DNA from 4 places in the Fusobacterium sp. genome. Region 4 is predicted to be linked to each of the others. Evidence: riboswitches for the same ligand, from Rfam matches in the RefSeq annotation. Region 4 holds a riboswitch; each other region holds the start of a gene.
The links. Region 4 has a riboswitch for lysine ahead of kal (3-aminobutyryl-CoA ammonia lyase). Riboswitches for the same ligand answer to the same signal wherever they lie in the genome.

Region 1: another riboswitch for lysine. It lies ahead of E6771_RS15350 (aspartate kinase); the one in region 4 lies ahead of kal (3-aminobutyryl-CoA ammonia lyase).
Region 2: another riboswitch for lysine. It lies ahead of nhaC (Na+/H+ antiporter NhaC); the one in region 4 lies ahead of kal (3-aminobutyryl-CoA ammonia lyase).
Region 3: another riboswitch for lysine. It lies ahead of E6771_RS15595 (YfcC family protein); the one in region 4 lies ahead of kal (3-aminobutyryl-CoA ammonia lyase).

The regions. Positions count from the first base shown of each region.
Region 1 covers NZ_JAWDXO010000060.1:9-5,973, forward strand. Annotated here, with positions in the region: gene E6771_RS15345 (amidohydrolase) at 196-1,389, opposite strand; lysine riboswitch at 1,479-1,652, opposite strand; lysine riboswitch at 1,782-1,957, shown strand; gene E6771_RS15350 (aspartate kinase) at 2,081-3,286, shown strand; gene E6771_RS15355 (aspartate-semialdehyde dehydrogenase) at 3,296-4,276, shown strand; gene dapA (4-hydroxy-tetrahydrodipicolinate synthase) at 4,343-5,230, shown strand; gene dapB (4-hydroxy-tetrahydrodipicolinate reductase) at 5,221-5,934, shown strand; gene dapD (2,3,4,5-tetrahydropyridine-2,6-dicarboxylate N-acetyltransferase) at 5,934-5,965, shown strand, end outside.
Region 2 covers NZ_JAWDXO010000002.1:14,672-20,636, reverse strand. Annotated here, with positions in the region: gene E6771_RS01295 (tRNA 2-thiocytidine biosynthesis TtcA family protein) at 1-270, shown strand, start outside; gene E6771_RS01290 (YccF domain-containing protein) at 307-738, shown strand; gene E6771_RS01285 (M20 family metallopeptidase) at 812-1,957, opposite strand; gene nhaC (Na+/H+ antiporter NhaC) at 2,018-3,406, opposite strand; lysine riboswitch at 3,709-3,888, opposite strand; gene E6771_RS01275 (GntR family transcriptional regulator) at 4,107-4,760, shown strand; gene E6771_RS01270 (hypothetical protein) at 4,994-5,965, shown strand, end outside.
Region 3 covers NZ_JAWDXO010000066.1:396-6,360, forward strand. Annotated here, with positions in the region: gene E6771_RS15590 (hypothetical protein) at 87-416, shown strand; gene E6771_RS15595 (YfcC family protein) at 519-1,925, opposite strand; lysine riboswitch at 2,058-2,232, opposite strand; gene E6771_RS15600 (M20 family metallopeptidase) at 2,366-3,571, opposite strand; gene E6771_RS15605 (carbamoyl phosphate synthase small subunit) at 3,943-5,082, shown strand; partial or broken gene carB (carbamoyl-phosphate synthase large subunit) at 5,093-5,965, shown strand, end outside.
Region 4 covers NZ_JAWDXO010000010.1:21,032-26,996, forward strand. Annotated here, with positions in the region: gene kdd (L-erythro-3,5-diaminohexanoate dehydrogenase) at 1-550, opposite strand, end outside; gene kce (3-keto-5-aminohexanoate cleavage protein) at 601-1,416, opposite strand; gene kal (3-aminobutyryl-CoA ammonia lyase) at 1,449-1,832, opposite strand; lysine riboswitch at 1,943-2,120, opposite strand; gene E6771_RS05895 (cyclic nucleotide-binding domain-containing protein) at 2,442-2,945, shown strand; gene rd (rubredoxin) at 3,022-3,363, shown strand; gene E6771_RS05905 (peptide MFS transporter) at 3,484-4,863, shown strand; gene E6771_RS05910 (PhzF family phenazine biosynthesis protein) at 4,929-5,822, opposite strand; gene E6771_RS05915 (dipeptidase) at 5,845-5,965, opposite strand, start outside.

The DNA.
Region 1 (5,965 bases), on a different contig from region 4:
ATACTCTTTTTTAGGATAGAAATTTTCTAAAAGCACTTTTTATACCTTTTCAACTTTTCAGAGCTAGTTTTCATTTTAAATTAACAGATTCAATATTTATTAATATCATTCTCTATTATCATTATAGCATAAATATTTTAGATAAAAAATCCTCTTTATAAATATAGAAAATTTATAATACAAAAAAATTAATATTTATTTATCAAAAAATTTTTCATAAGCAGAAAGTATATTAGATATCTGCATTTTTACACCAATAATGAGAGAAGATTCATCAATATTAAATTTGTCATTATGCAAAGGAGAGGTTATTCCTTTTTCTCGATTTCCAACTCCTAAATTGAAAAAAGTTCCTGGTATTTTTTCAAGAAAATAAGCAAAATCTTCTACACCCATATCAGGAAGTTCTTTTATTTTTACTTTATCTATTCCTAAAATATTTTCTCCATTAATTTTAACTAATTCAACATATTCCTTATAATTTATAAGAGTATTATAACTGTCACGATAAAAAACTTCACCTTTAGCCTCATAAGCAGCACTTACCATTTCAACTATGGAGTTAATCCTTTTTTTAGCTTTGTCTCTGACAGAATTTGATAAGCTTCTCATAGTACCACAACAAAAAGCTTCTTGAGCAATTATATTTTCTTTTGTACCACTTTGCATAGTTCCAAAAGTCAGTACAAGAGAATCTCTTGAATCAATATTTCTGCTGACAATAGTTTGTAGTGCAGTAATGACATATGCAGCAGTTACAACTGCATCAACACCACCACTAGGATAAGCTCCATGACAACTTTTTCCTGTGATTTTTATATTTACATCTGTAGCTGAAGCATTCATTGCTCCATACTTAACAGCTATTTTTCCTGCTTCTGTAGAAGGATCTACATGTAAACCAAATATACAATTTACTCCTTCAAGTACACCATCTTTTATCATTGGAATAGCTCCACCAGTAGTTTCTTCAGCAGGCTGAAATATAAACCTTACATTACATGGAAGATCTTTCTTTTTAGCTGTTAAAATTTTAGCAGTACCTAAAAGAATAGAAGCATGAGCATCATGACCGCAGGCGTGCATTTTACCTGTATTTTTTGATGAATATTCACATTCTGTATTTTCAAGAATAGGGAGAGCATCAATATCAGCTCTTAATGCTATTGTGATATTACTGTTTTTACCTATAAGATCAGCAACTATACCACTTTTTCCAATACCTGTCCTATATGGAATTCCTATTTCATCAAGATGTCTGCATATTATACCAGTAGTTTCAGATAAGTCAAAATCAAGTTCAGGATGCTGATGGAGTTCTCTTCTGGTTTCTATTAACCATTGTTCAGAATTTTCTATACCATCAAAAAAAATATTTTGTAAATTCATTTTCCAACCTCCAAGATATATAATAAAAAAATCACAGCTATGAAAGCTGTGATAAAAATTTTCGACAATAAAAAATATCAAAAAATCTATTTTCAGACAGCACTCCATTGATAAGAATCAATGACAACAGTATGAATATTATCCATACTGCCAACAAAAATATCAGGCAATATCTTCATTTCGGCAAAGTTCCCTTTCAAAATACCTCACAGTCTGCCAGACTAAGTATTTTTACTGATGTTCTATGCACCTCTATCAAAATTATTTAAGTTATATTTAAAAGAGTATATATTAAATTATAAAAAAATAATAATACAATTTATATATTTTTAAAATATATTTTTTGAATTATTAAATTTTTAAATTGTATTGTAAAATTTCACTTAAATAAATAAACAGATTGAGGCGCAATTGACAAGAGTAACTATATGGAGCCAGCCAGTTATGAAGTATAGTAAAAGGGGAGATTGCCGAAACTTTGATTTTGTGAGGCAGACAAATCAATTTTGGGAATGCAGATAATATCTGTATAACTGTCATTGAGTAACAATGGTGTGCTTTCTGTTGAGTCTTTTTTCTAATGGAAAATTTTAATAACTTTTTATTTTAATTTTTTTGTGATGACTATTGACCAGCGGATTGCAATCTGCTGGTTTTTTTATTACAAAATATTTAAAAAGGAGATTTTTTTATGAGAGTGGTATTAAAGTATGGTGGTTCAAGTGTGGCAACAATAGAAAAGATAAAAGCGATTTCTGGATATATCAGTAAGCTGAAGAAGGAAAAGTGTAATGAAATCGTTGTTGTTGCTTCAGCAATGGGAAAGACAACAGATGCTTTAATAAAGATGGCTAATGAAATTTCTTCAAATCCAGATCAAAGAGAGCTTGATTCTCTTTTGTCAACTGGGGAACAGCAAACAGTGGCGCTTTTATCTATAGCATTGAATGCTGAAGGAGAAAAGGCAGTGTCACTTACAGGACCTCAAGCAAATGTAAAAACTATGGGGGTTCATACAAAAAGTAAAATAAAAAGTATAGATATAGAAAAGATAGAAAGTTATCTGAAAGATGGAAGGGTAGTTATAGTAACTGGATTTCAAGGAGTTAATGAAAATGGAGATATAACGACTTTAGGGAGAGGTGGGTCAGACACAAGTGCAGTGGCACTGGCTGCTGCTCTAGGGTGTGAATGCAGAATATATACAGATGTAGAAGGAATATATAGTGTAGATCCTAGAAAATATAAAGATGCTAAATTATTGGATAAAATTTCATATGAGGAGATGATGGAAATGGCACATCTTGGTGCAGGGGTTATGGAGACAAGAGCAGTAGAATTAGGAAAAAAATTTAATATACCAATTTTTGTAGGAAGAAGTTTAAGTGAAACAGGAGGAACATATATTATGGAAAAAAATAGTGCTTTAGAAGAAAAATTAGTAACTGGACTTAGTATAGCAAATGAAATAATTGTAACAACAATCTCAAATATAGATTATTCAGCAGAAAAGATAGCAGAGATATTTTCAACAATAAATAACTGTGGATTGAATATAAATATGATTACTCAAAATATAAGCAGAGATAGAAAGACAGATATATCATTCAGTTGTACTCTTGGGGAAAAATATCTACTGGATCAGGTAGTGGAACAGATAAGAAATAGATATCCAGAGATAGAGATAGAGTATCAGGATAATCTGGGAATGATATCAGTTGTAGGAATTGGAATGATAAATAATTCAGGAATAGCAGGAAGATTTTTTTCAGCATTGAGCAATGCAGGAGTAGAATTCTATCAGGTGACAACTTCTGAAATAAGTATATCATGCAGTATAGACAAAAATTTGATAAGCAGAGCTGTAGAATCAGCTGCTATGGAATTTGGACTTTAGGAGGGAAAAATGAAAATTGCTATAGTAGGAGCAACTGGACTGGTAGGGAGAACATTTTTAAAAGTATTAGAAGAAAGAAATTCTGATATAGAAGTACTTTATCTTTTTGCTTCAAAGAGGAGTGCAGGAAGTAAAGTAGTCTTTAAAAATAATGAATATACAGTTGAAGAACTTACAGAAAATAGTTTTGACAGAGATATAGATATTGCTTTGTTTTCTGCTGGAGGAGATATAAGTAAGAAATTTGCTCCAATAGCTGCAGAAAAAGGAGTACTAGTTGTAGATAATTCATCTGCATGGAGAATGGAAAGTGGAGTTCCCCTTATAGTACCAGAAGTAAATTCTGAAGCAGCATTTAAAAATAGCGGAATAATAGCTAATCCTAATTGTTCAACTATTCAATGTATGCTTCCTCTAAAAGTATTAGAAGAAAAATATGGATTAAAAAGAGTTATTTACAGCACTTATCAAGCTGTATCTGGAAGTGGACATAAAGGAATTGAAGACTTAGAAAATGGACTTAGAGGAGAAGAACCAAAAACTTATCCTCATTCAATAGTTAACAACTGTCTTCCACATATAGATAAATTTTTGGAAAATGGATATACAAAAGAAGAGATAAAAATGATAGATGAAACAAGAAAAATATTAGGGATACCAGCTCTTCCTGTAACTGCAACATGTGTAAGGGTTCCAGTAATGAATTCTCATTCTGTTTCTATCACAGTAGAATTGGAAAAAGACTTTGATTTAGACGAAGTTAGAGAAGCTTTAGTGGCTTTCCCTGGGATAATGCTTGTAGATGATGTAAATTCTAATCATTATCCATTGGCTTCTGATGCTACTGGGCAGGATAAAGTGCTGGTAGGAAGAGTAAGGAGAGATTTCAGTACAGAAAAAGGAATAAATTTATGGGTAGTTGCTGATAATATAAGAAAAGGAGCAGCTACAAATGCTGTTCAGATAGCAGAGCTTTTCAGAGGAATATAATATAGAAACTTAATTGATAAAGAAAAGAAAAAATATAATAGAGGAATGTAATTTAGGAGGAAATAAATGGAATTATTCACAGGTTCAGGGGTTGCTCTCGTAACTCCTTTTGATGAAAATAATGAAGTAAATTACTCAAGACTTAGGGAAATACTTGAATTTCATGTTTTAAATCATACAGATGCAATAATAGTAACAGGAACTACTGGAGAAGGAAGTACTATTACTGATGAAGAAAAAATTTCAGTAATAGAATTTGCAGTAGAGATAATCAATAGCAGGATACCTGTGATAGCAGGAACAGGTTCAAATGATACTAAACATGCTGCTGAATTCAGTAAAAGAGCAGAAAGAGCTGGAATAGATGGACTTTTAGTAGTTACTCCCTATTACAATAAAGGGAATGAAAATGGAATATACGAACACTATAAAACAATAGCAGAAGCAGTAAAAATTCCTGTTATTTTGTATAATGTTCCATCAAGAACAGGAGTAAATCTTTCTATTCCCCTTTTAAAAAAACTGGCACAGATCAAAAATATAACAGCTTTAAAAGAAGCCAGTGGAAATATATCATATGTTGCAGAAGTGGCAAGAGAGATACCAGAACTTGATATTTATTCAGGAAATGATGATATGGTAGTTCCAGTTCTTTCATTAGGAGGAAAGGGAGTTATTTCTGTATCAGCAAATATAATTCCTGATATAAGTCATGAAATGGTAGTTTCATTTCTAAAGGGAGATATAAAAAAAGCCAGAGAACTGCAGCTGAAATATAATGATCTTGTAAATGTTTTATTTCTTGAAACAAATCCAGTTCCAATAAAAGAGGCAATGAATTTTCTTGGATATGAAGCAGGAAAATGCAGACTTCCATTAGGAGTAATGGAGGAATCAAATAGAATGAAATTAATAGATATATTAATTGCTCATGAGGTGACAGGATGGAAATAATAATACATGGAACTGGAGCAATGGGAAGATTGATAAAAGAAACAGGTGAAAATCATAAGGATGTAAAAATAACAGGTTTTGCAGATGAACTGACTGCTGAAACTGGAGATATAATAATAGATTTTTCTCATTATTCAAGATTGGAATCTCTTTTGGATTATTCTAAAAATAAAAGTATACCTCTGATTATTGCAACTACTGGATATTCAGATGAGATATTGAAGAAGATAGAGGAAACAGCTAAAAAAGTTCCTGTACTTCTCTCTTCAAATATGTCTTTAGGAGTAAATCTTTTAAATGATATTCTTGAAAGAATAGTTCCAGTACTTTATGAAAATTATGATATAGAAGTAATAGAAAAACATCATAATAAAAAGATTGATTCTCCAAGCGGAACAGCTAAAACTTTAGTTGAAACTATAGAGAAAAGCTGTCCAGAAAGGATGAAAGAGCAGTATGGGAGAGAAGGTAATAGAAAAAGAGAGAAAAATGAGATAGGAATTCATTCTTTTAGAGGGGGGACTATTGTGGGAGAGCATTCAGTCCTTTTATGCGGAGAAGATGAAATTATAGAGATAAAACACACAGCAATGTCTAAAAAGATATTTGCTGTTGGAGCTTTAAAGGCAGCTGAATTTCTTATTGGAAAGGAAGCAGGAATATATACTATGAAAGATATTTTTGAAAATCAGGAGGAAAGATGATAAACCTAAATACAGCAGAAGAGATAATAGC
Region 2 (5,965 bases), on a different contig from region 4:
TATCAGGGAAATATGAAAATGATGAAACCCTGCTATCTTTCAGAGGAATATGGTATTAAAATAATAAGACCACTTGCATTTGTTGAAGAAAAAGATATAATAAGATATGTAAGTAAATTAGGACTTCCTGTAATAAAATCTGATTGTCCATATGAAGTGAATGAAAATTCAAGAAGATTGAGAATAAAAAATCTTATAAAAGAAATATCTTTAGAAAATAAAGATGTAAGGAGTGTTATTTTTAATAGTATTAAAGATTTATTAAACTAAAGTTATATATCAGAATAAATTAGAAAAGGAGGAAGTATGATAAATATTTACCACGCTTTTATCATACAAGGAATTATGAGTTTATTATTAAATATTATATGGTTATTTTTAGGAGGACTTGTTCTAGCTTTTGAATGGTTTGTAGCTGGGATAATAAGTACAATATTGATAGTTACAATACCATTTGCAAGAGGTTGTTTTGAAATGGCAGCTTCATGTCTCACACCTTTTGGAAAAGATATAGTACTGAAAACTGAATATGGAGAGCCACCAAGACCAATATCAGCATTTTTTTGGATAATATTTTTAGGAATATGGTTGGCTATATCACATATTATAGCTGGAATATTACAATGTATCACAATAATAGGAATACCAGTAGGAATACAAAATTTTAAATTAGCTAAAATAGCTTTTAATCCTTATAAATATACTTTAGTAGACAGAAGATTCACACCAAAAAAGTAATATTGCATATGTAAGAAAGAGAATGGATTGCCCATTCTCTTTCTTAATAGTTTCAAAAATATTTAATATGGTGTTATTTTGAAAGTTTTGAAACAGTTTTTATGTAAATTTTTGTAGCAGCAAGTACTTGGTGAAGATGTCCATACTCATTTGCTCCATGCATATTTCCTCCAGAAGGGCCAAAAGTTACTGTAGGAATATTTAATGAATTAGCTAATATATTAGAATCACAAACTGACTTGTCAAACTCAATTCTGATTTCATCACCAGTAACTTCTTTGAAAGTTTCTTTTACAGTTTGAACTAATATATGAGCTTCTTCCAATGCAAATGGTTCCATATATGCTGACTTTCTAGGTTTTAATCTAACATCTACTTTACCAGATAGTCCTAATTTTTCAGCAGCTTCTAAAATTTGTTTTTCACAAACTTCATAAGTTTCTCCCGGAACAGTATATCTGTCTATAAATAATTCACATTTTTCAGGAACTATTAAAGCATTTTTTACTCCACCTTCAATACTTCTCACTACCCAAGTTCCTCCACCTAATGTAGAATGGATTATAGTAGGAAGCTCTTCAATGGCAATAGCTAATTTGCTTCCATAAATAAGGGCATTTTCTCCAACATTTGGATAATGACTTGCATGAGCAGCTTTTCCAGATACAGTAACTTCAATACTATATCTTCCTCTAAAACCAATAGCCATATTATCAAATCTACATTCAGCCATTATAGCCATATCAGCACTCAATCCTTCATTAACTAATTGATAAGTTCCTTTAGAAAGATTTTCTTCATCTGATACAAAAGCAAGAACAAGTTCTCCAGTAAATTTATCTTTATTTTCAGAATAATATTTTGTAGTAGCAAGAATGGCAGCAAGACCACCTTTCATATCCATTGCACCCAAACCATATGTTCTGTCACCATCTTCAGTAGGAGTAAAAGGATCAGTATTCCATCCATTTGCCACTTTTACAGTATCTATATGACCAATGAGCATAACTCTTGGACCTGGTTTTCCACTATCTAAAACAGCATAGACAGAAGGACTCTGCTTTTCTTCATCTCCTTCATAGTAACTTATTTTAGGATCAAGACCAAATCCTTTTAATTTATCAGTAACATATTCAGCGAGTTTTGCTTCTTCTCCTGTGATACTTCTGATTTTTATCATATCATACCAATACTCTTTGATCAGATTTTCATTTATCATATATTAACCTCCAATATAGTTTATTTTCCAATAAATTTTATCAAGAATTAAAATTATTTTTTATTGGTTACCATCAACTTTTTCAATAGTAAATCCTGTAATTATGTAGATGAAAGAAATTACTATACTTAAATAAGTAACTGGAGCATATAATATGAAATCCATTGTTTTTACTCCAAGAGTAGTTGCAACAAATACTCCTGTAACACTCCATGGAACAATAGGAGCAAATCCAGTACCTGTATCTAAAAGTATTCTAGCTAGATTTTTTCTTTTTAATCCATAAGAATCAAATAAACCTCTTACCATTTGTCCAAGAACTGAGTAAGTTACATAATAACTTCCAGTTATTGTAAAGAATAATGAGTGTAAAACAAATACTCCAATCATCATTGATTTACCTGTCTTAGCTATATTAGTTATTTTTTCAAGTAAAATATCTACAACACCTGCTGTTCTTAATGGAGCACCAAATATTGCTGAAGCTATAAGTAGAGCAACTGTACCAAGCATGCTATTTAGTCCACCTCTAACAAGCATTTTATCTACAATAGCTACACCTGTTTTAGTAGTATATCCACTAGAAAGAGCACTAGCTACCTGATTTAATGAAGTTCCTTGGAACACCATAGCTAAAATACAACCAGCAATAATTCCAATAGTAAAAACAGGTAATGTAGGTTTTTTCATAATAATAAGTACTAGAACTAATACAGGTGGAATTAATAATAATGGATTTAGTGTAAATGTTTTTTCTAGAGTTCCCATAATAAGATCATAACTTTCTCCACCAATAACTCCATCTTTATATTGAAGACCAATCACAAAATACATTATTAATGCTACTATAAATGCAGGTAAAGTTGTTTTAAATGAATGCTTTATTGCTTCTAAAAGATTAACTTCACAAACTGCTGCTGAAAGTACAGTAGAGTCAGATAAAGGAGAAAGTTTATCTCCAAAGATAGCTCCACTAACAACAGCTCCAGCTGTTAAAGGTAAAGAGATACCAAGTCCAACAGCAACGCCCATAAATGCAATACCAACAGTACTGATTGTTCCCCAAGATGTTCCAGCCATCACTGACATCAATGTACAAATTATGCATACCATTACCAAGAAAAGACTTGGACTAAGAACTTTCATTCCATAGTATATCATAAGAGGAACAGTTCCAGATATCATCCATGCTCCAACTAAAACTCCAACAGATAGAACAATAAGAATAGGAACAGCCATAGTAGTTATAGTTTTCACTATATCACTTTGAATGTTAGAATATTCAATTCCAAAGATAGTAGAAATTATAACAGTAATAACTCCTCCAAACAATAAGATAATAGCAGTAGGTGCTTTAACCACTTTTATTCCTAATATGATAACAAGTATTGAAATAATAAGAATAAGCATAGCCTGGCCAGATGAAACCTTTTTTGCTTGGTTTTCCATAAAGATAACCCCCCATTTTAATTTAATATATGCCTTTTAAAGATTGTATACATTTTTTACATTTTAGAATATTGTATACAATTTCTTAAATAGATTTTAATAGATAATTATAAGTTTGTCAATACTTTTTTTGATGTAATTGTATTATTTCAATTTTTTTTGATTTGTTTTAATATTGATATAACAACTAAATCACCTAAAAAATTATTTTTTATTAGGAATAAATAAAAAAATCACAGTTGTAAAATACAAACTGTGATTAAAAATTTTTTACATAATTTAAAAATTTTAAGTAGAAAACTTTTAAAGACAGTACTCCATTAATTGAAAATTAATGACAGTAATATGAATATTTTCCATACTCCCAATAAAAATATTTTGGCAAAAATTTTTATTTCGACAAAATTCCCTTTCTAAATCATTCTTAATACCTGTCAAATATGAATGAATATACTCATGTTTTCTGCACCTCTATCTAAAAAATTATTTTGTTATTAAGTATATAATAGATAATCTTTTTTGTAAAATATATTAATTATATTATTAATATCTAAAAAAATAGCTTTATATAAAGGTTTTTAGCTATTATCTATTTTTTAAGTAGAATTTAAATTGAAATCCTAGATTAAAAATAAAAAGTGTGATAAAATTATTATGGGGATAAATAAATTTTGGTAAATTCTATTAAGGAGTGTAACATATGAAAGAAAACGCTATAGAAGTTATGGATCGAAGGACACTTGTATTTGAAGCATTAAAAAATGATATTATAAATGGTAATATAAGGTTTGGGGAAAAAATAAATGAAAATGAGTATTCTATCAGATATAATATAAGCAGAACACCTTTGAGAGAAGCATTAAGTAAATTAGAAATGATGGGAATAATAGAAAGAATACCTTTTAAAGGTGTATTTTTAAAAAAATTTGATTCAGATAAAGTAAAAGAAATATATGAAATAAGATTAGAACTTGAATATATTATCTATAAGGAAATAAAAGATATAATGGGAGATAAACATATTAAAAAAATTACAAAGATAGTAGCTAAAAGTCAAAAGTACAATAATAGTAACAATCTTGCAAAATTTTCAGAAACATTAGAAGAGTTTGATAATTATCTATATTCTTTATCTAAAAAAGAACTTTCTTTAAAGATACTTTCTGAACTTTCTTTCTATATGAATATATTTAAAAAAACTAACCCTAATATGCAGGAAACAGTGGATGAACATGAAAAAATAATAAGGGCATTAAAAGAAAAAAATGAAGAAAAAATATATAAAGCGTTAGAGGAGCATTTAGATAATGCAGCAGATTATGTTGTAAAAACTTTTGATAAAATATCTATTTAAAATAAAAAAGAATGAAGTCAGAGCTTCATTCTTTTTTTGTTTCCTAGAAATTTACACTAAATTTTTATTACTTATAAAGTATTGTATACTAAAAATAATATATTGTATACGAAAAATATAAGAGATGTATCATTTGGATATAGAAATTATATTTGTGAAAATCTATTTTTTAAGGTATACCTTAGTAAATACTTTTTATAAAAGTATTAATAAATCTACAAGGGGGAGTAGAAATGGAAAAATTTTTGATGCTTAGTATTGTAGCAGGATTATTTGCAATTGGAGATATTCTGGGTGTAGCAACTAAAGCTAAACTTTCATCAGTATTCATTGCATTAATGGGCTTTCTTATTTTATTCATGACAGGAGTAATACCTTCTGATCTGATTGCAAAGGCACAGTTGGATAAAGTAGCCACATTGGCAAGTCCTATACTTGTATTTCATATGGGAAGCATGGTAAATGTAAAACAATTAGTAGAAGAATGGAAAACTGTTTTAATGGCTTTTATAGGGATGATAATAACTTGTATTGCAGTTTTTTTAGTGATGCCAATTGTAGGAAGAGAAGTGGCTATTGTAAGTATTCCTGTATTGAATGGTGGAATTGTTGCTACTAATATAATGGTAAATGGCGCACTTGAAAAAGGATTTGTGACAGCTGCAGCTTTTGGTACATTTGCTTATGCTATTCAAAAATTTGTTGGAACACCACCAGCATCATTTTTCGGTCTGAAAGAAGCTAAAGTTATAATAGCAGATTACAGATTAAAAAAATCTGAAGGCGAAAAAATAACAATCTCTGGGGGAAAAGAGAAGAAAGAAGAAGTAAAAAGAGAATGGTATAAAAAATATGATAAATATTTTACTGTTTATGTATGTTTTGCTGTAACTGCTATCTGTTGCTATTTTGCAGCAATACTTTCTAAGTATACTGGAGTAGGAACTACTATATGGTCACTGATAATGGCTGCTACACTTGCATATTTAGGAATAATTCCACCAAGAATTCTTGATAGAGGTAAAATGTCTGGATTTTTCTCTATGCTGACATTTGCTCAAATTATTCCTTCCCTTGCTAAAATAAAATTTGATGATCTTATAGTAATGGGGTATTACTTATTAGTTATATTTGGAGCAACAATGATTGGATTGTATGTATTTACTCAAGTTCTTCCAGTATGGAAACTTGTTGGTTCTAAAAAC
Region 3 (5,965 bases), on a different contig from region 4:
TATCTAAGAAAAGAAAAATTGAATTATGAAAATTAAATGATATAATAAAATTACAAAAAATTACAGATAATAGGAGGAGATACTTAATGAAATTATTAAAAAAGGTAATATTTTTGTTTCTATTTTTTACAGGAATCGCGGTAGCCTGTCCTGACAAAGATTTTCACAGAAAAATGGAAAGATATATTCAAGAAACAACAAGTCTAAAAAAACAGGGGAAGAAAATTGTAGTAGACAGTGAAAAAATTGTTATGGAAACATTTTTGGCTGTAAAAGGAGATAGGGATAGGCTAGAAGGAGCACTAGCTATTGTTATGACAGGATTATTGAAATATTCAAAAAATCATGGTTATGAATTGTATATAAAAGATCCTGAAGGAAATGAGAAAGGATTTATGGAATTTATAGGAAAATAAGTCATGCATATGTCAAGGAAGTTAAAAATAATTTTATGATAAGATAAATAAGAGATAATAAAAAAGCTGCCATATAGGCAGTCTTTTTTATACACTAAAACATTAAAAAGATCCATAATTAATTGCTACAGCTATAACCATAAAAATAACCTGCAGCAAAAACATAATTATAAATAAGGGAGTGATAAATCTATACCATTTTTCTATTGGAAGGCTCATCAGTCCACAAACAGTAGCAGCTGATGTAGGCCAAAACATATTAGAAAAACCATCTCCAAATTGGAAAGCAAGTACAGCTGTTTGTCTTGTAAGTCCAATAGCATCTGCTAAAGGGGCCATAATAGGCATAGATGTAGCTGCCTGTCCTGAACCAGAAGGGATAAAAAAATTGATGAAGTTTTGGACAACAACCATTCCTACAGCAGCAATAGTTTTAGGCATAGTAGAAAGTGTATTAGCCATAAAATTTATTATAGTATCAATTATGTGGCCATTTTCCATTACAATAGTAAGTGATCTTGCTACCCCCACTGCCATTGCACCAAAAATAACATCTGAAACTGATTTTACAAAAAGAGAAGCTATCTGACTGAAATTATACCCTCCAACTAATCCAGTAATTATCATCATGATGAAGAAAAGAGTGGAAAGTTCATTCAGATACCATCCAAGCTGACTTGTACCATATACAAGTAAAGCTATAGTTACAACAAAAAGTAGCATTATAAACTTATGCTTTCTATTAAAAGGAAGTTGTTCCATCTCTTCACGGTTCATTCCATCTGAAAAATTGAATTTAACATCTTTAACAATTGAAAGTTCTGGATGAAGTTTTACTTTTCTTGCATAAAGCATAAGATAAATAATTGCACTTCCTTGAAAGACGATAAAACACATAATTCTTAGGCCAATTCCAGAACCAATAGGAAGTTCTGCAATTCCTTGGGCGATTCCTATTGTAAATGGATTGAGAGTAGCAGCAGCAAATCCTGTAGCTGTACCAAGAATAACTGCAGCTCCACCAACTAAAGCATCATATCCTAAAGCTACAGATATTCCCATGAAAGCTGGAAGCAGTCCATAAGTTTCTTCATAAAGACCAAAAGTAGATCCACAGATACCAAATACTACCATAAAAATAGGAAATATCATAGTTTCTTTCCCATTAAATTTCTTAATAAGAGAACCAAGAGAGCCATAGAATGCTCCTGTTTTTATTAAAAGATATACAAATCCATAAGCAAAGAATATAAAAAATATAATATCAGCAGTAGAAACTAATCCTTCTACCACTGCCATAAATATATGGAATGGAGAAACAGGAGTCTGTTCAATATATTTGAATGACCCTTGTACAACCATAGTTCTGTTTAGAACTGGATCTATTGCTCTTTCGTATGTACCTGCTGGTATAATATAGGTTAAAACTGTTAATATAACAAGAATGATTCCAATTATCACATAAGTATGTGGTATTGTAAATTTTTTTCTAGTAGTATTTTCTGACATTTTTTCCTCCCTCAAGATATTATAAAAATATATTTTTAATAAATTTTACAAAATAAAAAAATCACAGTTTAAAGCACTAAACTGTGACAAAAAAACTTAACTATATGCAATATAAAATGCATATAGATCAGAATCACAGATAGCACTCCATTGAAATAATCAATGACAGTAGTATAAATATTTTCTATACTCCCAACAAAAGAATTTTAGCATTTTCTTTCATTTCGGCAGAATTCCCTTTCTAATCACTTCAATGTCTGCCAGACTAAATGATCATACTAATGTTTTCTGCACCTCTATCTTTCTTTTTATTTTTATAAGGCTGATTATACGTCAACATAGATAAAAAGTAAAATATAATAAATTAATCAATTGTATTTTTTTTATAAATATAAGATATGAGTATAATAAAATTGGAGACTATATTCATATAATGAAGATTACTTTCTTTTAAGTTTTTTAAACTCTTCTTTAACAATTTTTAATAATTCAGGCTCAAGATAAAGTTCCAAAGCAGCACCAGTCATAGCTTTTACAGATTTATGAAGTTTATCATATGCTTCTTCTGAATTCACATATTTTAAATATGCTTCATCGTGAACAAAACATATTTCATCAATATTGAGAGCTAGTTCTGTATACATAGTAGGACATATTTGGCTAACATTTCCTATATCAGAAGAACCACTGGCCCCATCTTTTTTATCAAGAAAATTATTTATGCCAACTTCTATAAGATTTTTTCTCATTAAATCCTGTAAAGATGGAAGATTTAAAAGATTATCAAATGAATTTTCATATTTTTCATATTTTAAAACAGCGCCAGTCATAAGTTCAGCACCTTTTGCACAATTAATAACTTTTTGAGTAAGGGAATTTAAATAGGTTCTATCATTTGATCTGATATGAAATTTACATTCAGCAAAATCAGGAACAGTATTAGGAGCATCTCCACCACTTGTGATGATACCATGAATTCTTGAATCAGAAGTTATATGTTGCCTCAAACAATTAATACCACTATACATTAACTGAACAGCATCTAAAGCATTTATTCCTTCATCTGGATGGGCAGCAGCATGAGCAGCTTTACCATTGAATTGAAACTTGATACAATCAATAGCCAGAGTTTTACAATTGAGATTGTTATTGCTTTCCAGATGCATCTGAAATACAATATCAATATTATCAAAGGCATTTTTTTCTACCATATTTACTTTTCCACCTAAAGTTTCTTCAGCTGGAGTTCCTATCAATATAACTTTACCTTTGAAATTATTTTTAAATTTTGATAAAACAAGAGCAGCACCATAAGTTCCAGCAGCTATCCAGTTATGTCCACAGGCATGTCCTGGGACTTTATCAGGACCATATCCAGGAAGAGCATCATATTCAGCTAAAAAAGCTACGCTCGGTCCATCATTATCTCCATATTCAGCTCTAAAAGCTGTAGGAAGACCACAATAATTTTCTTCTACAGAAAAGTTATTTTTCTTTAAGAGGTCTATAAGATATTTTGAAGAGAGAAATTCTTTTTCTCCAAGTTCTGGATTTTTAAAAATATAGTCACAAACAGCTTCAATATCTTTTTTGTAAGTGTCTTCAATAGCATAAAGTTTTTTTTTAATACTTTCTAATTTAAACATTTTTCCCTCCAGACTTATATTATTTAATATTATAAATGTTACATTAAAAAATATAGCATGTCAATTGATTATTTGATATAATTAATTTGAAAGAAATACTTGAAAAGCAATTGTATATTAAAACTTCTTGACAAATTAGTAAAAAATCGTTATAATACTTCTTAGTAAAAATTAGGAGGAAAGAGATGAAGAGGGGAAAAATATCAAAGGAAATCACTGAACAGATATTTATACCAATTTTTTTTTATTCATTTTTTAAATTTTATTTAAGAGAATTTTTTTCTAATTTTACACTACATGATTGTAATTTAATTTTTTTATTATAGGGATATAACTTTTATAGTTATATCTTTTTTTTTAGAGGAGGGAAGATGAAAGGAAAGCTTATTCTAGAAAATGGTATGAGTTTTGATGGAAAGATTTTTGGACACTTTGGGGAAACAACAGGAGAAATAGTTTTTACTACAGGAATGACGGGTTATCAGGAAGTTTTAACTGATCCCTCTCTTTATGGGAAAATAGTTGTTATGACTTATCCTATGGTGGGAAACTATGGACTAAATCTTGAAGATATGGAATCTGATAGAATACATCTGAAAGGATTCATTATAAAAGAAGATGCGAAACTTCCAAATAATTTTAGGTGTGAGATGACTTTAGAAGGTTTTTTAAGTCAATACAATGTAGTGGGATTTAAAGGAGTAGACACAAGGGAACTAACTAAAATAATAAGAGATAATGGTTCAATGAAGGCTATTATTACAGATAAAGAATTGACACATAAGGAATTAAAGGAAAAGTTTAATAATTTTTCTTATGAAAATGCAGTAGAGCAAGTAAGCAGAAAAGGTATAATTGAGATTGGGGGAAATGGATTGAAAATAGGAGTATTAGATTTAGGAGTAAAAAGAAGTACTTTAGATTTACTAGAAAAAATGGGATTTGGTGTATCTGTATTTCCTTATGACACTTCATCAAATGAATTGCTAAAACATAATCTTGATGGGCTTATTATTTCAAGTGGACCTGGAAATCCTGATGAAATGATGCATATAATGAAAACTGTGAGAGGAACTCTGGCAAATATTCCTATGCTTGGAATATCTTTAGGAGCACAGCTTCTTAATTTAGCTTTAGGTGGCAGTATAAAAAAGATGAAAAATGGGCATAGAGGATCAAATCATCCAGTAGAAGATTTAAAAAGAAATAGAATATATATAACAGATCAAAATCATGGATATTCAATAGAAAAATTAGGAATATATTCTGAAACTACACATGTTAACCTAAATGACAAAACAATAGAAGGGTTTAGATGTGATGCTCTTGCAGCTATGGGAGTTCAATTTATGCCAGATTTTTGTACAGAAGACTCAAATAATATGTTTGCAGACTTTTTATCATTAATTGAAAATGGAGTAAATACTAAGGGAATTGATGATGAACACAGCAGTGAATATGATGAAAATTTTGAAGCTGATGATGAGTCAGCAGAAGGATATCTGAATTAGGAGGGGGAAAATGTTAGATAAGTCTATAAAGAAAACATTAGTAATAGGTTCAGGACCAATTATAATAGGACAGGCAGCAGAGTTTGACTATTCAGGAACTCAGGCTTGTGAAACATTAAAAAAAGAAGGAATAGAAGTTGTACTTATCAACTCTAACCCAGCAACAATAATGACAGATAAAGCAGTAGCTGACAGAATATATATTGAACCAATTACTTTAGATTTTGTTGAAAAAGTAATTGCAAAGGAAAAACCTGATTCTGTAATTGCAGGAATGGGAGGACAGACTGGTCTGAACATGGTAGTTGAATTACATGAGAAAGGTATTCTTGAAAAATATGGAGTAAAAGTAATAGGAACACCTGTAGAAGCTATAAAAAAAGGGGAAGACAGGGAAATATTCAGAGAAACTATGAATAAACTTGGAGAACCTATTATTCAAAGTAAAATAGTGGAAAATCTTGAAGAAGGATTTGAAGTAGCAAGAGAAATAGGATATCCAGTAGTTGTAAGACCTGCATATACACTTGGAGGAACTGGTGGCGGAATAGCTAATGATCCAAATGAACTGGAAGATATTCTAATGAAAGGTCTTTCATTATCAATGGTAGGTCAAGTTTTACTTGAAAAATCTATCTATGGATGGAAAGAAATTGAATATGAAGTAATAAGAGATAAAAATGGAAATACTATAGTTGTATGTAATATGGAAAATGTAGATCCAGTAGGAATCCATACTGGGGATTCAATAGTTGTTGCTCCTACACAGACTTTATCTGACAAGGAATGCAGAATGCTTAGAGCTTCAGCTGTGAAAATAGTAAATGAAGTTGGTGTTATTGGAGGATGCAATGTACAGTTTGCTCTGCATCCAAAATCATTT
Region 4 (5,965 bases):
GTCTAGCTAATTTAGCTACTTGTGCTGGTGCTCCAGCTACATCTAGAGCAGCAAGTGCTAAAGTTTCAGGCATATCATCAGGTAATACTGCATAGATTCCACTTTCAAAAAGTATTGCTTTACCTTTAATTTCTACTCTATCAATGTCTGGTTTTACATCGACAATTTCATCTATCCTTAATGGAGTAAGAGACAAAGAAACTAAAGTAGCTATTTTATCTCCAACCTTAAGATCAGTTTTCCCAATCAGATCATCTCCAATTTTTTCAATTGTTCCAATAAGCATTCCTCCTGATCCAGTTACAGGATTTTGCATTTTTCCTCTTTCACCAACAATTTCTTTTATTTTAGCTTTAATTTTTTCTACATCATGTCCAGCTTCTTCTTCAATTTGAGTGAATGAAGCTGAATCAACATTTAGTGCTATTACATCTATTAATATTTCATTTGAATATATATTCATATCATTATTTATTTTTAAAGCTGGTTGTGGTAAAACTCCTTGTGGTTCAATAACTCTATGTGTTCCATATTTGCATCCTTTTTTCATTTAAAATCTCCTCCTTAAATTATATTTTAGCTCCTAATATTCAAGTTAAATTATTTTTTTAATCCTAAAATTTTTCTAGCCTCATCAGGAGTAGCAACTTCTCTTCCTAATTCTTTAGCCAATCTTACAACTTTTTCTACAAGTTCTCCATTTGATTTAGCAAGTACACCTTTCTCAATGTATACATTATCTTCAAATCCAACTCTCACATGTCCTCCCATAGCAATTGCCATTGCTGCCATTGGAAATTCATGTCTTCCTATTCCAGCTACTGTCCATGTAGAGCCTTCTGGAATACTTTCACTGATAAATACAAGATCTCTTGCACTTGCTGCCATTTGAACTCCTAAAACAAAGTCAAAATGCATAGGTTTTTTGATAAATCCTTGTTTTGCATATTTTATAGCATAATCTACCATTCCTTTGTCAAAAACTTCAATTTCAGGTTTCACTCCTCTTTCAATCATTATTTTTCCAAAGTTTTTAATAGTATTTTCAGTATTAGTGAAAACTTCATCTCCACCAAAATTACAAGTTCCGCAATCTAAAGTTGCCATTTCAGGTTTTAATTCAGTAGGTTGTAATCTTTCAAGATCTGTCATTCCAACTGCTCCACCAGTAGATGGTTGGATTATTGCATCTGGACATTTTTCTCTTATTGCATCCATACATTCTCTGAATCTTTCTTTAGACTGAGTAGGAGTCCCATCATCTTCTCTTACATGCAGGTGAATTATTGAAGCCCCTGCTTTATATGCTCCATATGCTTCTCTCACTATCTCTTCTACAGTATAAGGAACCGCTGGATTTTGTTCTTTAGTTACTTCAGCTCCGCATATAGCCGCTGTAATTATTAATTTTTCCATTTTCATCTCCTTTACAATTCAGTAATTTATTTCTATTTTTTTCTTTGTTTGTCTTTAGGAGTTACACAAGTTCCACTAGCTCTGCATACAATGATTGGTTCCTCTAAAACATCTGCAGCTGAATCATTGATATCTGGTCTAGGAACTATAACTTTTCTAGCTTCAAAAACCATTTTTCTTGAACTGTTTCCAGAATTTACTATTTCACCAACAGCTTCTATAAAATCTCCAGCAAACACAGGAGCCATAAACTCTACACTATCATATGCTTTAAATAACCCTTCATCTCCATCCATTTGAATTAAAAGTTCAGTAGCAACATCTCCAAATAACTGCAACATTCTAGCACCATCAACTAAATTTCCTCCATAATGTGCATCATGAGAACTCATTCTTAGTCTGATCATTGATTTCATAATTTTTCCTCCTAAATTTCTTCAATTTAAATTTTCAAAAAATTAAAAAAGATGCATGTGGTAATAGACATAGTTAAACTGTAAGCATGATTTGATCTTGATTTTACTAAAATCAAAATAGCTCTCCACAATAAATGTGACAGTTGTTGCATATTCCTGCAACCCCCAAGAAAAAAGACCATAAGCAATCTTTTCCCTTTCGGCAACTATGTCCTTTGTATGAAGCATTGAGAGCTTTTTCTCTTAGCATCTCCATACTACCTCCATAAATGCACCTCTATTTTATATAAATATTCAATTGTCTTATACGCTTGCTATGTCATATTACTCCTAGATAAACTATATTCATGATATATATATAAGCTTTTTCTAAAAATATAACACACTTCTTTCAATATAAGTATACTTTGACTTTTTTTAAAAGTCAATAGAAATTCTAAAATTTTTTTTAAACTTAAAACAATCCCTTTAATTTTCAGCAAAATAACTATATCTACTAAACTGCTTTTCTTTTTTAAAGGATTTTTAAACTCTATTTGGTATATTATAATAATATACATAATTATTTTTGCTTAAAATTAAATAATTTTATAAAGGAGGGAAATTTTTATGAAAGATCAGTTTATGGATGAATACTCTACTATATTTAAAGTTATTGAAAAAACCCCTCTATTCAGTGCTCTTAGTAAAGAAGAAATAAAAGAAATGCTTTCATTGATGACTCTAAAAAACTATAAGAAAGGAGAAGTTATCTTTAAGCAAGATAGTTCTCCTAATAATATTTATATAATTGAAAATGGTATTGTTAAGCTTTTTCATCGAAAAGATGAAATTGATTTTGATATCGGAACTTTTACTACTGGAAATTGTTTTGGAGAAGTTGCACTTATTGGTATACTTCCATACATTGGAACTGCTGTTGCTATAAGTGAATTATCAGTGTTACAATTCTCTAAAATATCACTGCATAAACTATCTAAAACTAATATAATGTTATTTAATAAATTTCTTTTAAACATATCAAGAGAAGTATGCAGAAGACTTTATCTCATTGATAAACATCTCATTAAAGCACTAGAAGAAAATTCAAAATTTCATAATTCAATTTCATAATTCAATATTTACCCTTTATAAAAATCATGATATAATCCTTATAGGTTGTTGAGAAAAATTTATTGGAGGTTTACCTATGAAAAAATATATATGTGAAGTTTGTGGATATGTTTATGATCCTGCTGTTGGTGATGCAGATCACGGTATCAAAGCTGGAACTTCTTTTAATGATCTTCCAGAAGATTGGACCTGTCCTCCTTGTGGTGCTGACAAACATGCATTTTCTGAACTTAAAGAACATGATACTAATGAAATTGAGAAATTTATGTGTGAAGTTTGTGGATATGTTTATGATCCTGCTGTTGGTGATGCAGATCATGGTATCAAAGCTGGAACTCCTTTTAATAGTCTTCCAGAAGATTGGACTTGCCCTCCTTGTGGTGCTGACAAACATGCATTCAGAAAATTTAAATATTAATTCTAAATTTCTATGGCATAGAGTATTTCTATGCCATTTTTTATTTTACTTTGTAATTTGAAAAAAATGCTATATAATAGCATAATAAATAATTATTATTGGAGATTTTGGAGGATTTTTATGTTGTTAGATTTTATAAATAATCTCAAAAAAAAATACCCTAGTTCTTTTTGGCTTATGTGTTTTACTATTACTTGGGAAAGATTTTCATATCATGGAATCTCAACAATACTTGTTCTTTATTTTACTGCTTCTGTAACTAAAGGGGGAATTGGTCTTTCTCCCAAAGAAGCTACTTCTCTTTATGGATTTTATGTAGGAATATTACATCTTACCCCACTTGCTGGAGGATGGCTATCTGATAGATATTTAGGACAACAAAAATCTATTATTTTAGGAGGATTTTTTATCTCTTTCGGAAATTTTCTTTTATTTACAAGCTCAGATATTTATCAATTATATTTCAGCCTTCTTTCAATTATCATAGGAAATGGATTTTTTAAAGCAAACGGTACTAATCTTGTAGGTAATATTTATTCAGATAAAAGCACTCTTGAAAAAGAAGTTGCTTATAGTCTTTTTTATATGTTTATAAATTTAGGTTCTTTTCTTGCACCTTTTACAGCTGGATTGATAGCTGACAAATTCTTTGCTGTAAGGAATGCCACTGGAGAAATTATTCATTATGGTTATAAACCTATGTTTCTTATTTGCAGTGTTATAGGTATTACTTGGACTATTTCCTTTTTTTATCTTGCTCCTAAATATTTAAAAAATACTGGAAAATTACCATGCTATACACATAAGACTGAAAAAAAATCAATTTTTTCTTTCACTTTTAGTGAAAAAGAAAAGAAAAGAATAAAGGCTATGGGAATAATCTCAATATTTGTTATTCTATTTTGGACATCTTTTTATCAATCTTTTAGTTCTATTACTTTATATGCAAGAGATTATGTTAACAGAAGCCTTTTTGGATTCATAGTTCCCGTTCCTTGGTTCGCTGCATTAAATGCTATATTTGGAATCATTTTTTCTCCAATATTGGCATTATTATGGAGTCAGCTTCGCAAAAAAAACATAACTATACCTGTAAAAATTTCCTTTGGTATATTCTCTATGGGTATAGCTTTTGCTTTTATGACTGTTTCTGTTCTAATATCTGGTGATATAAAAGCTAATATGATTTTTATTATTTTAGCTTATATATTTAATACTTTATCTGAACTATGTATAGCTCCTATTGGTATTGCTATGTTCAACTGTCTTTCTCCCAAAAGATACTCTACATTTTTTATGGGATTGTGGTACATGACTATGTTTTTTGCAAGTATTATTTCTGGTAAAGTTGCTGGTTTTACCCAAGATACGGGATTTCTTACTATTTTCTTTTCTCTTTCTGTGATACTCTTTGTAATGGGAAGTATTTTATATCTATCTAGAAAAAATCTTGATAATCTTATGGTTGTAGAAGATGATTGTGATTGCAGAATAATATAAACTTTAACAAAAATAAAGATGACAATAGAATATATAAATTTTCTTTGTCATCTTTTTTAATAATATTATATTTCTATTTTCCCCTCTACAAATTTTATTGCTGTTCCACCAATGAGCACATCTATTTTTTCTTCTTTAATTTGAATTTTTCCCATTATTTCGCTCTTTCTACCTAATTTTTCTCCTTGTGTAACAGTAACAATTTCATCAGCCTTTATTTTTCCTATTGTATACAAATAATAAATTAATGCTCCATTTGATGTTCCTGTTGCAGCTTCTTCATCTATATCAACTATTGGAGCAAAATTTCTGGCATAGAGGTTTATTTTATCCTCTATTTTTTCTATATAAAATGGATGAAGAGATATTATATTTAATTCCTTGCTTATCTTTTTTATTTTTTCCATATTTCCAACTATTTCATTTAATATTTCCTTTCTTTTTAATGGTATCATTAAATCCCAAACACCTGTATATGCTTTTACTATTTCTATATCATCTGCAAAACTATCAGAAGACATGTTCAGTGCTTCTGCCAATTCGATTTTATTTACAGTGAAATTTCTATCTATTTTAGGAGAAGCTTGATACATCATTATGTTTTCTATTTTTGTATTTTTTATTTTTATAACAATAGGGAGAATTCCTAAATTAGTTTCTATATTTATTTGATTTTCCCCTTCTTCAGCTTTTATTATTCCGCACTCTACAAGCGCTGTTCCATAAGCTATAGTTGCATGACCACATAAATCTATCTCTTCTTTTGGAGTAAAAAATTTTACTTTTATTTTTCCATATTCATTTAAAAATAAAAATACAGTTTCAGGATAACCAAGTTCTTTGGCTATACTCTGCATTTCTTTGTTTCCTAATCCTTCTGCTCCCAATAAAACTCCAGCTGGATTTCCTTTAAAAAGTTCCGTTGTAAATGAATCGTATATCAATAATTTCCTTTCCATATTCCATCCTTTCAGTTTAAGATTATTTTTCCAAAGTTATTTCTATTACCCTCATAAAATTTTCATATGCTATTTTTCTTATATCTTCTTCTGAATATTTTCTCTTTCTCAATTCTTCTATGACATTCTGTGCATAAGAAGCG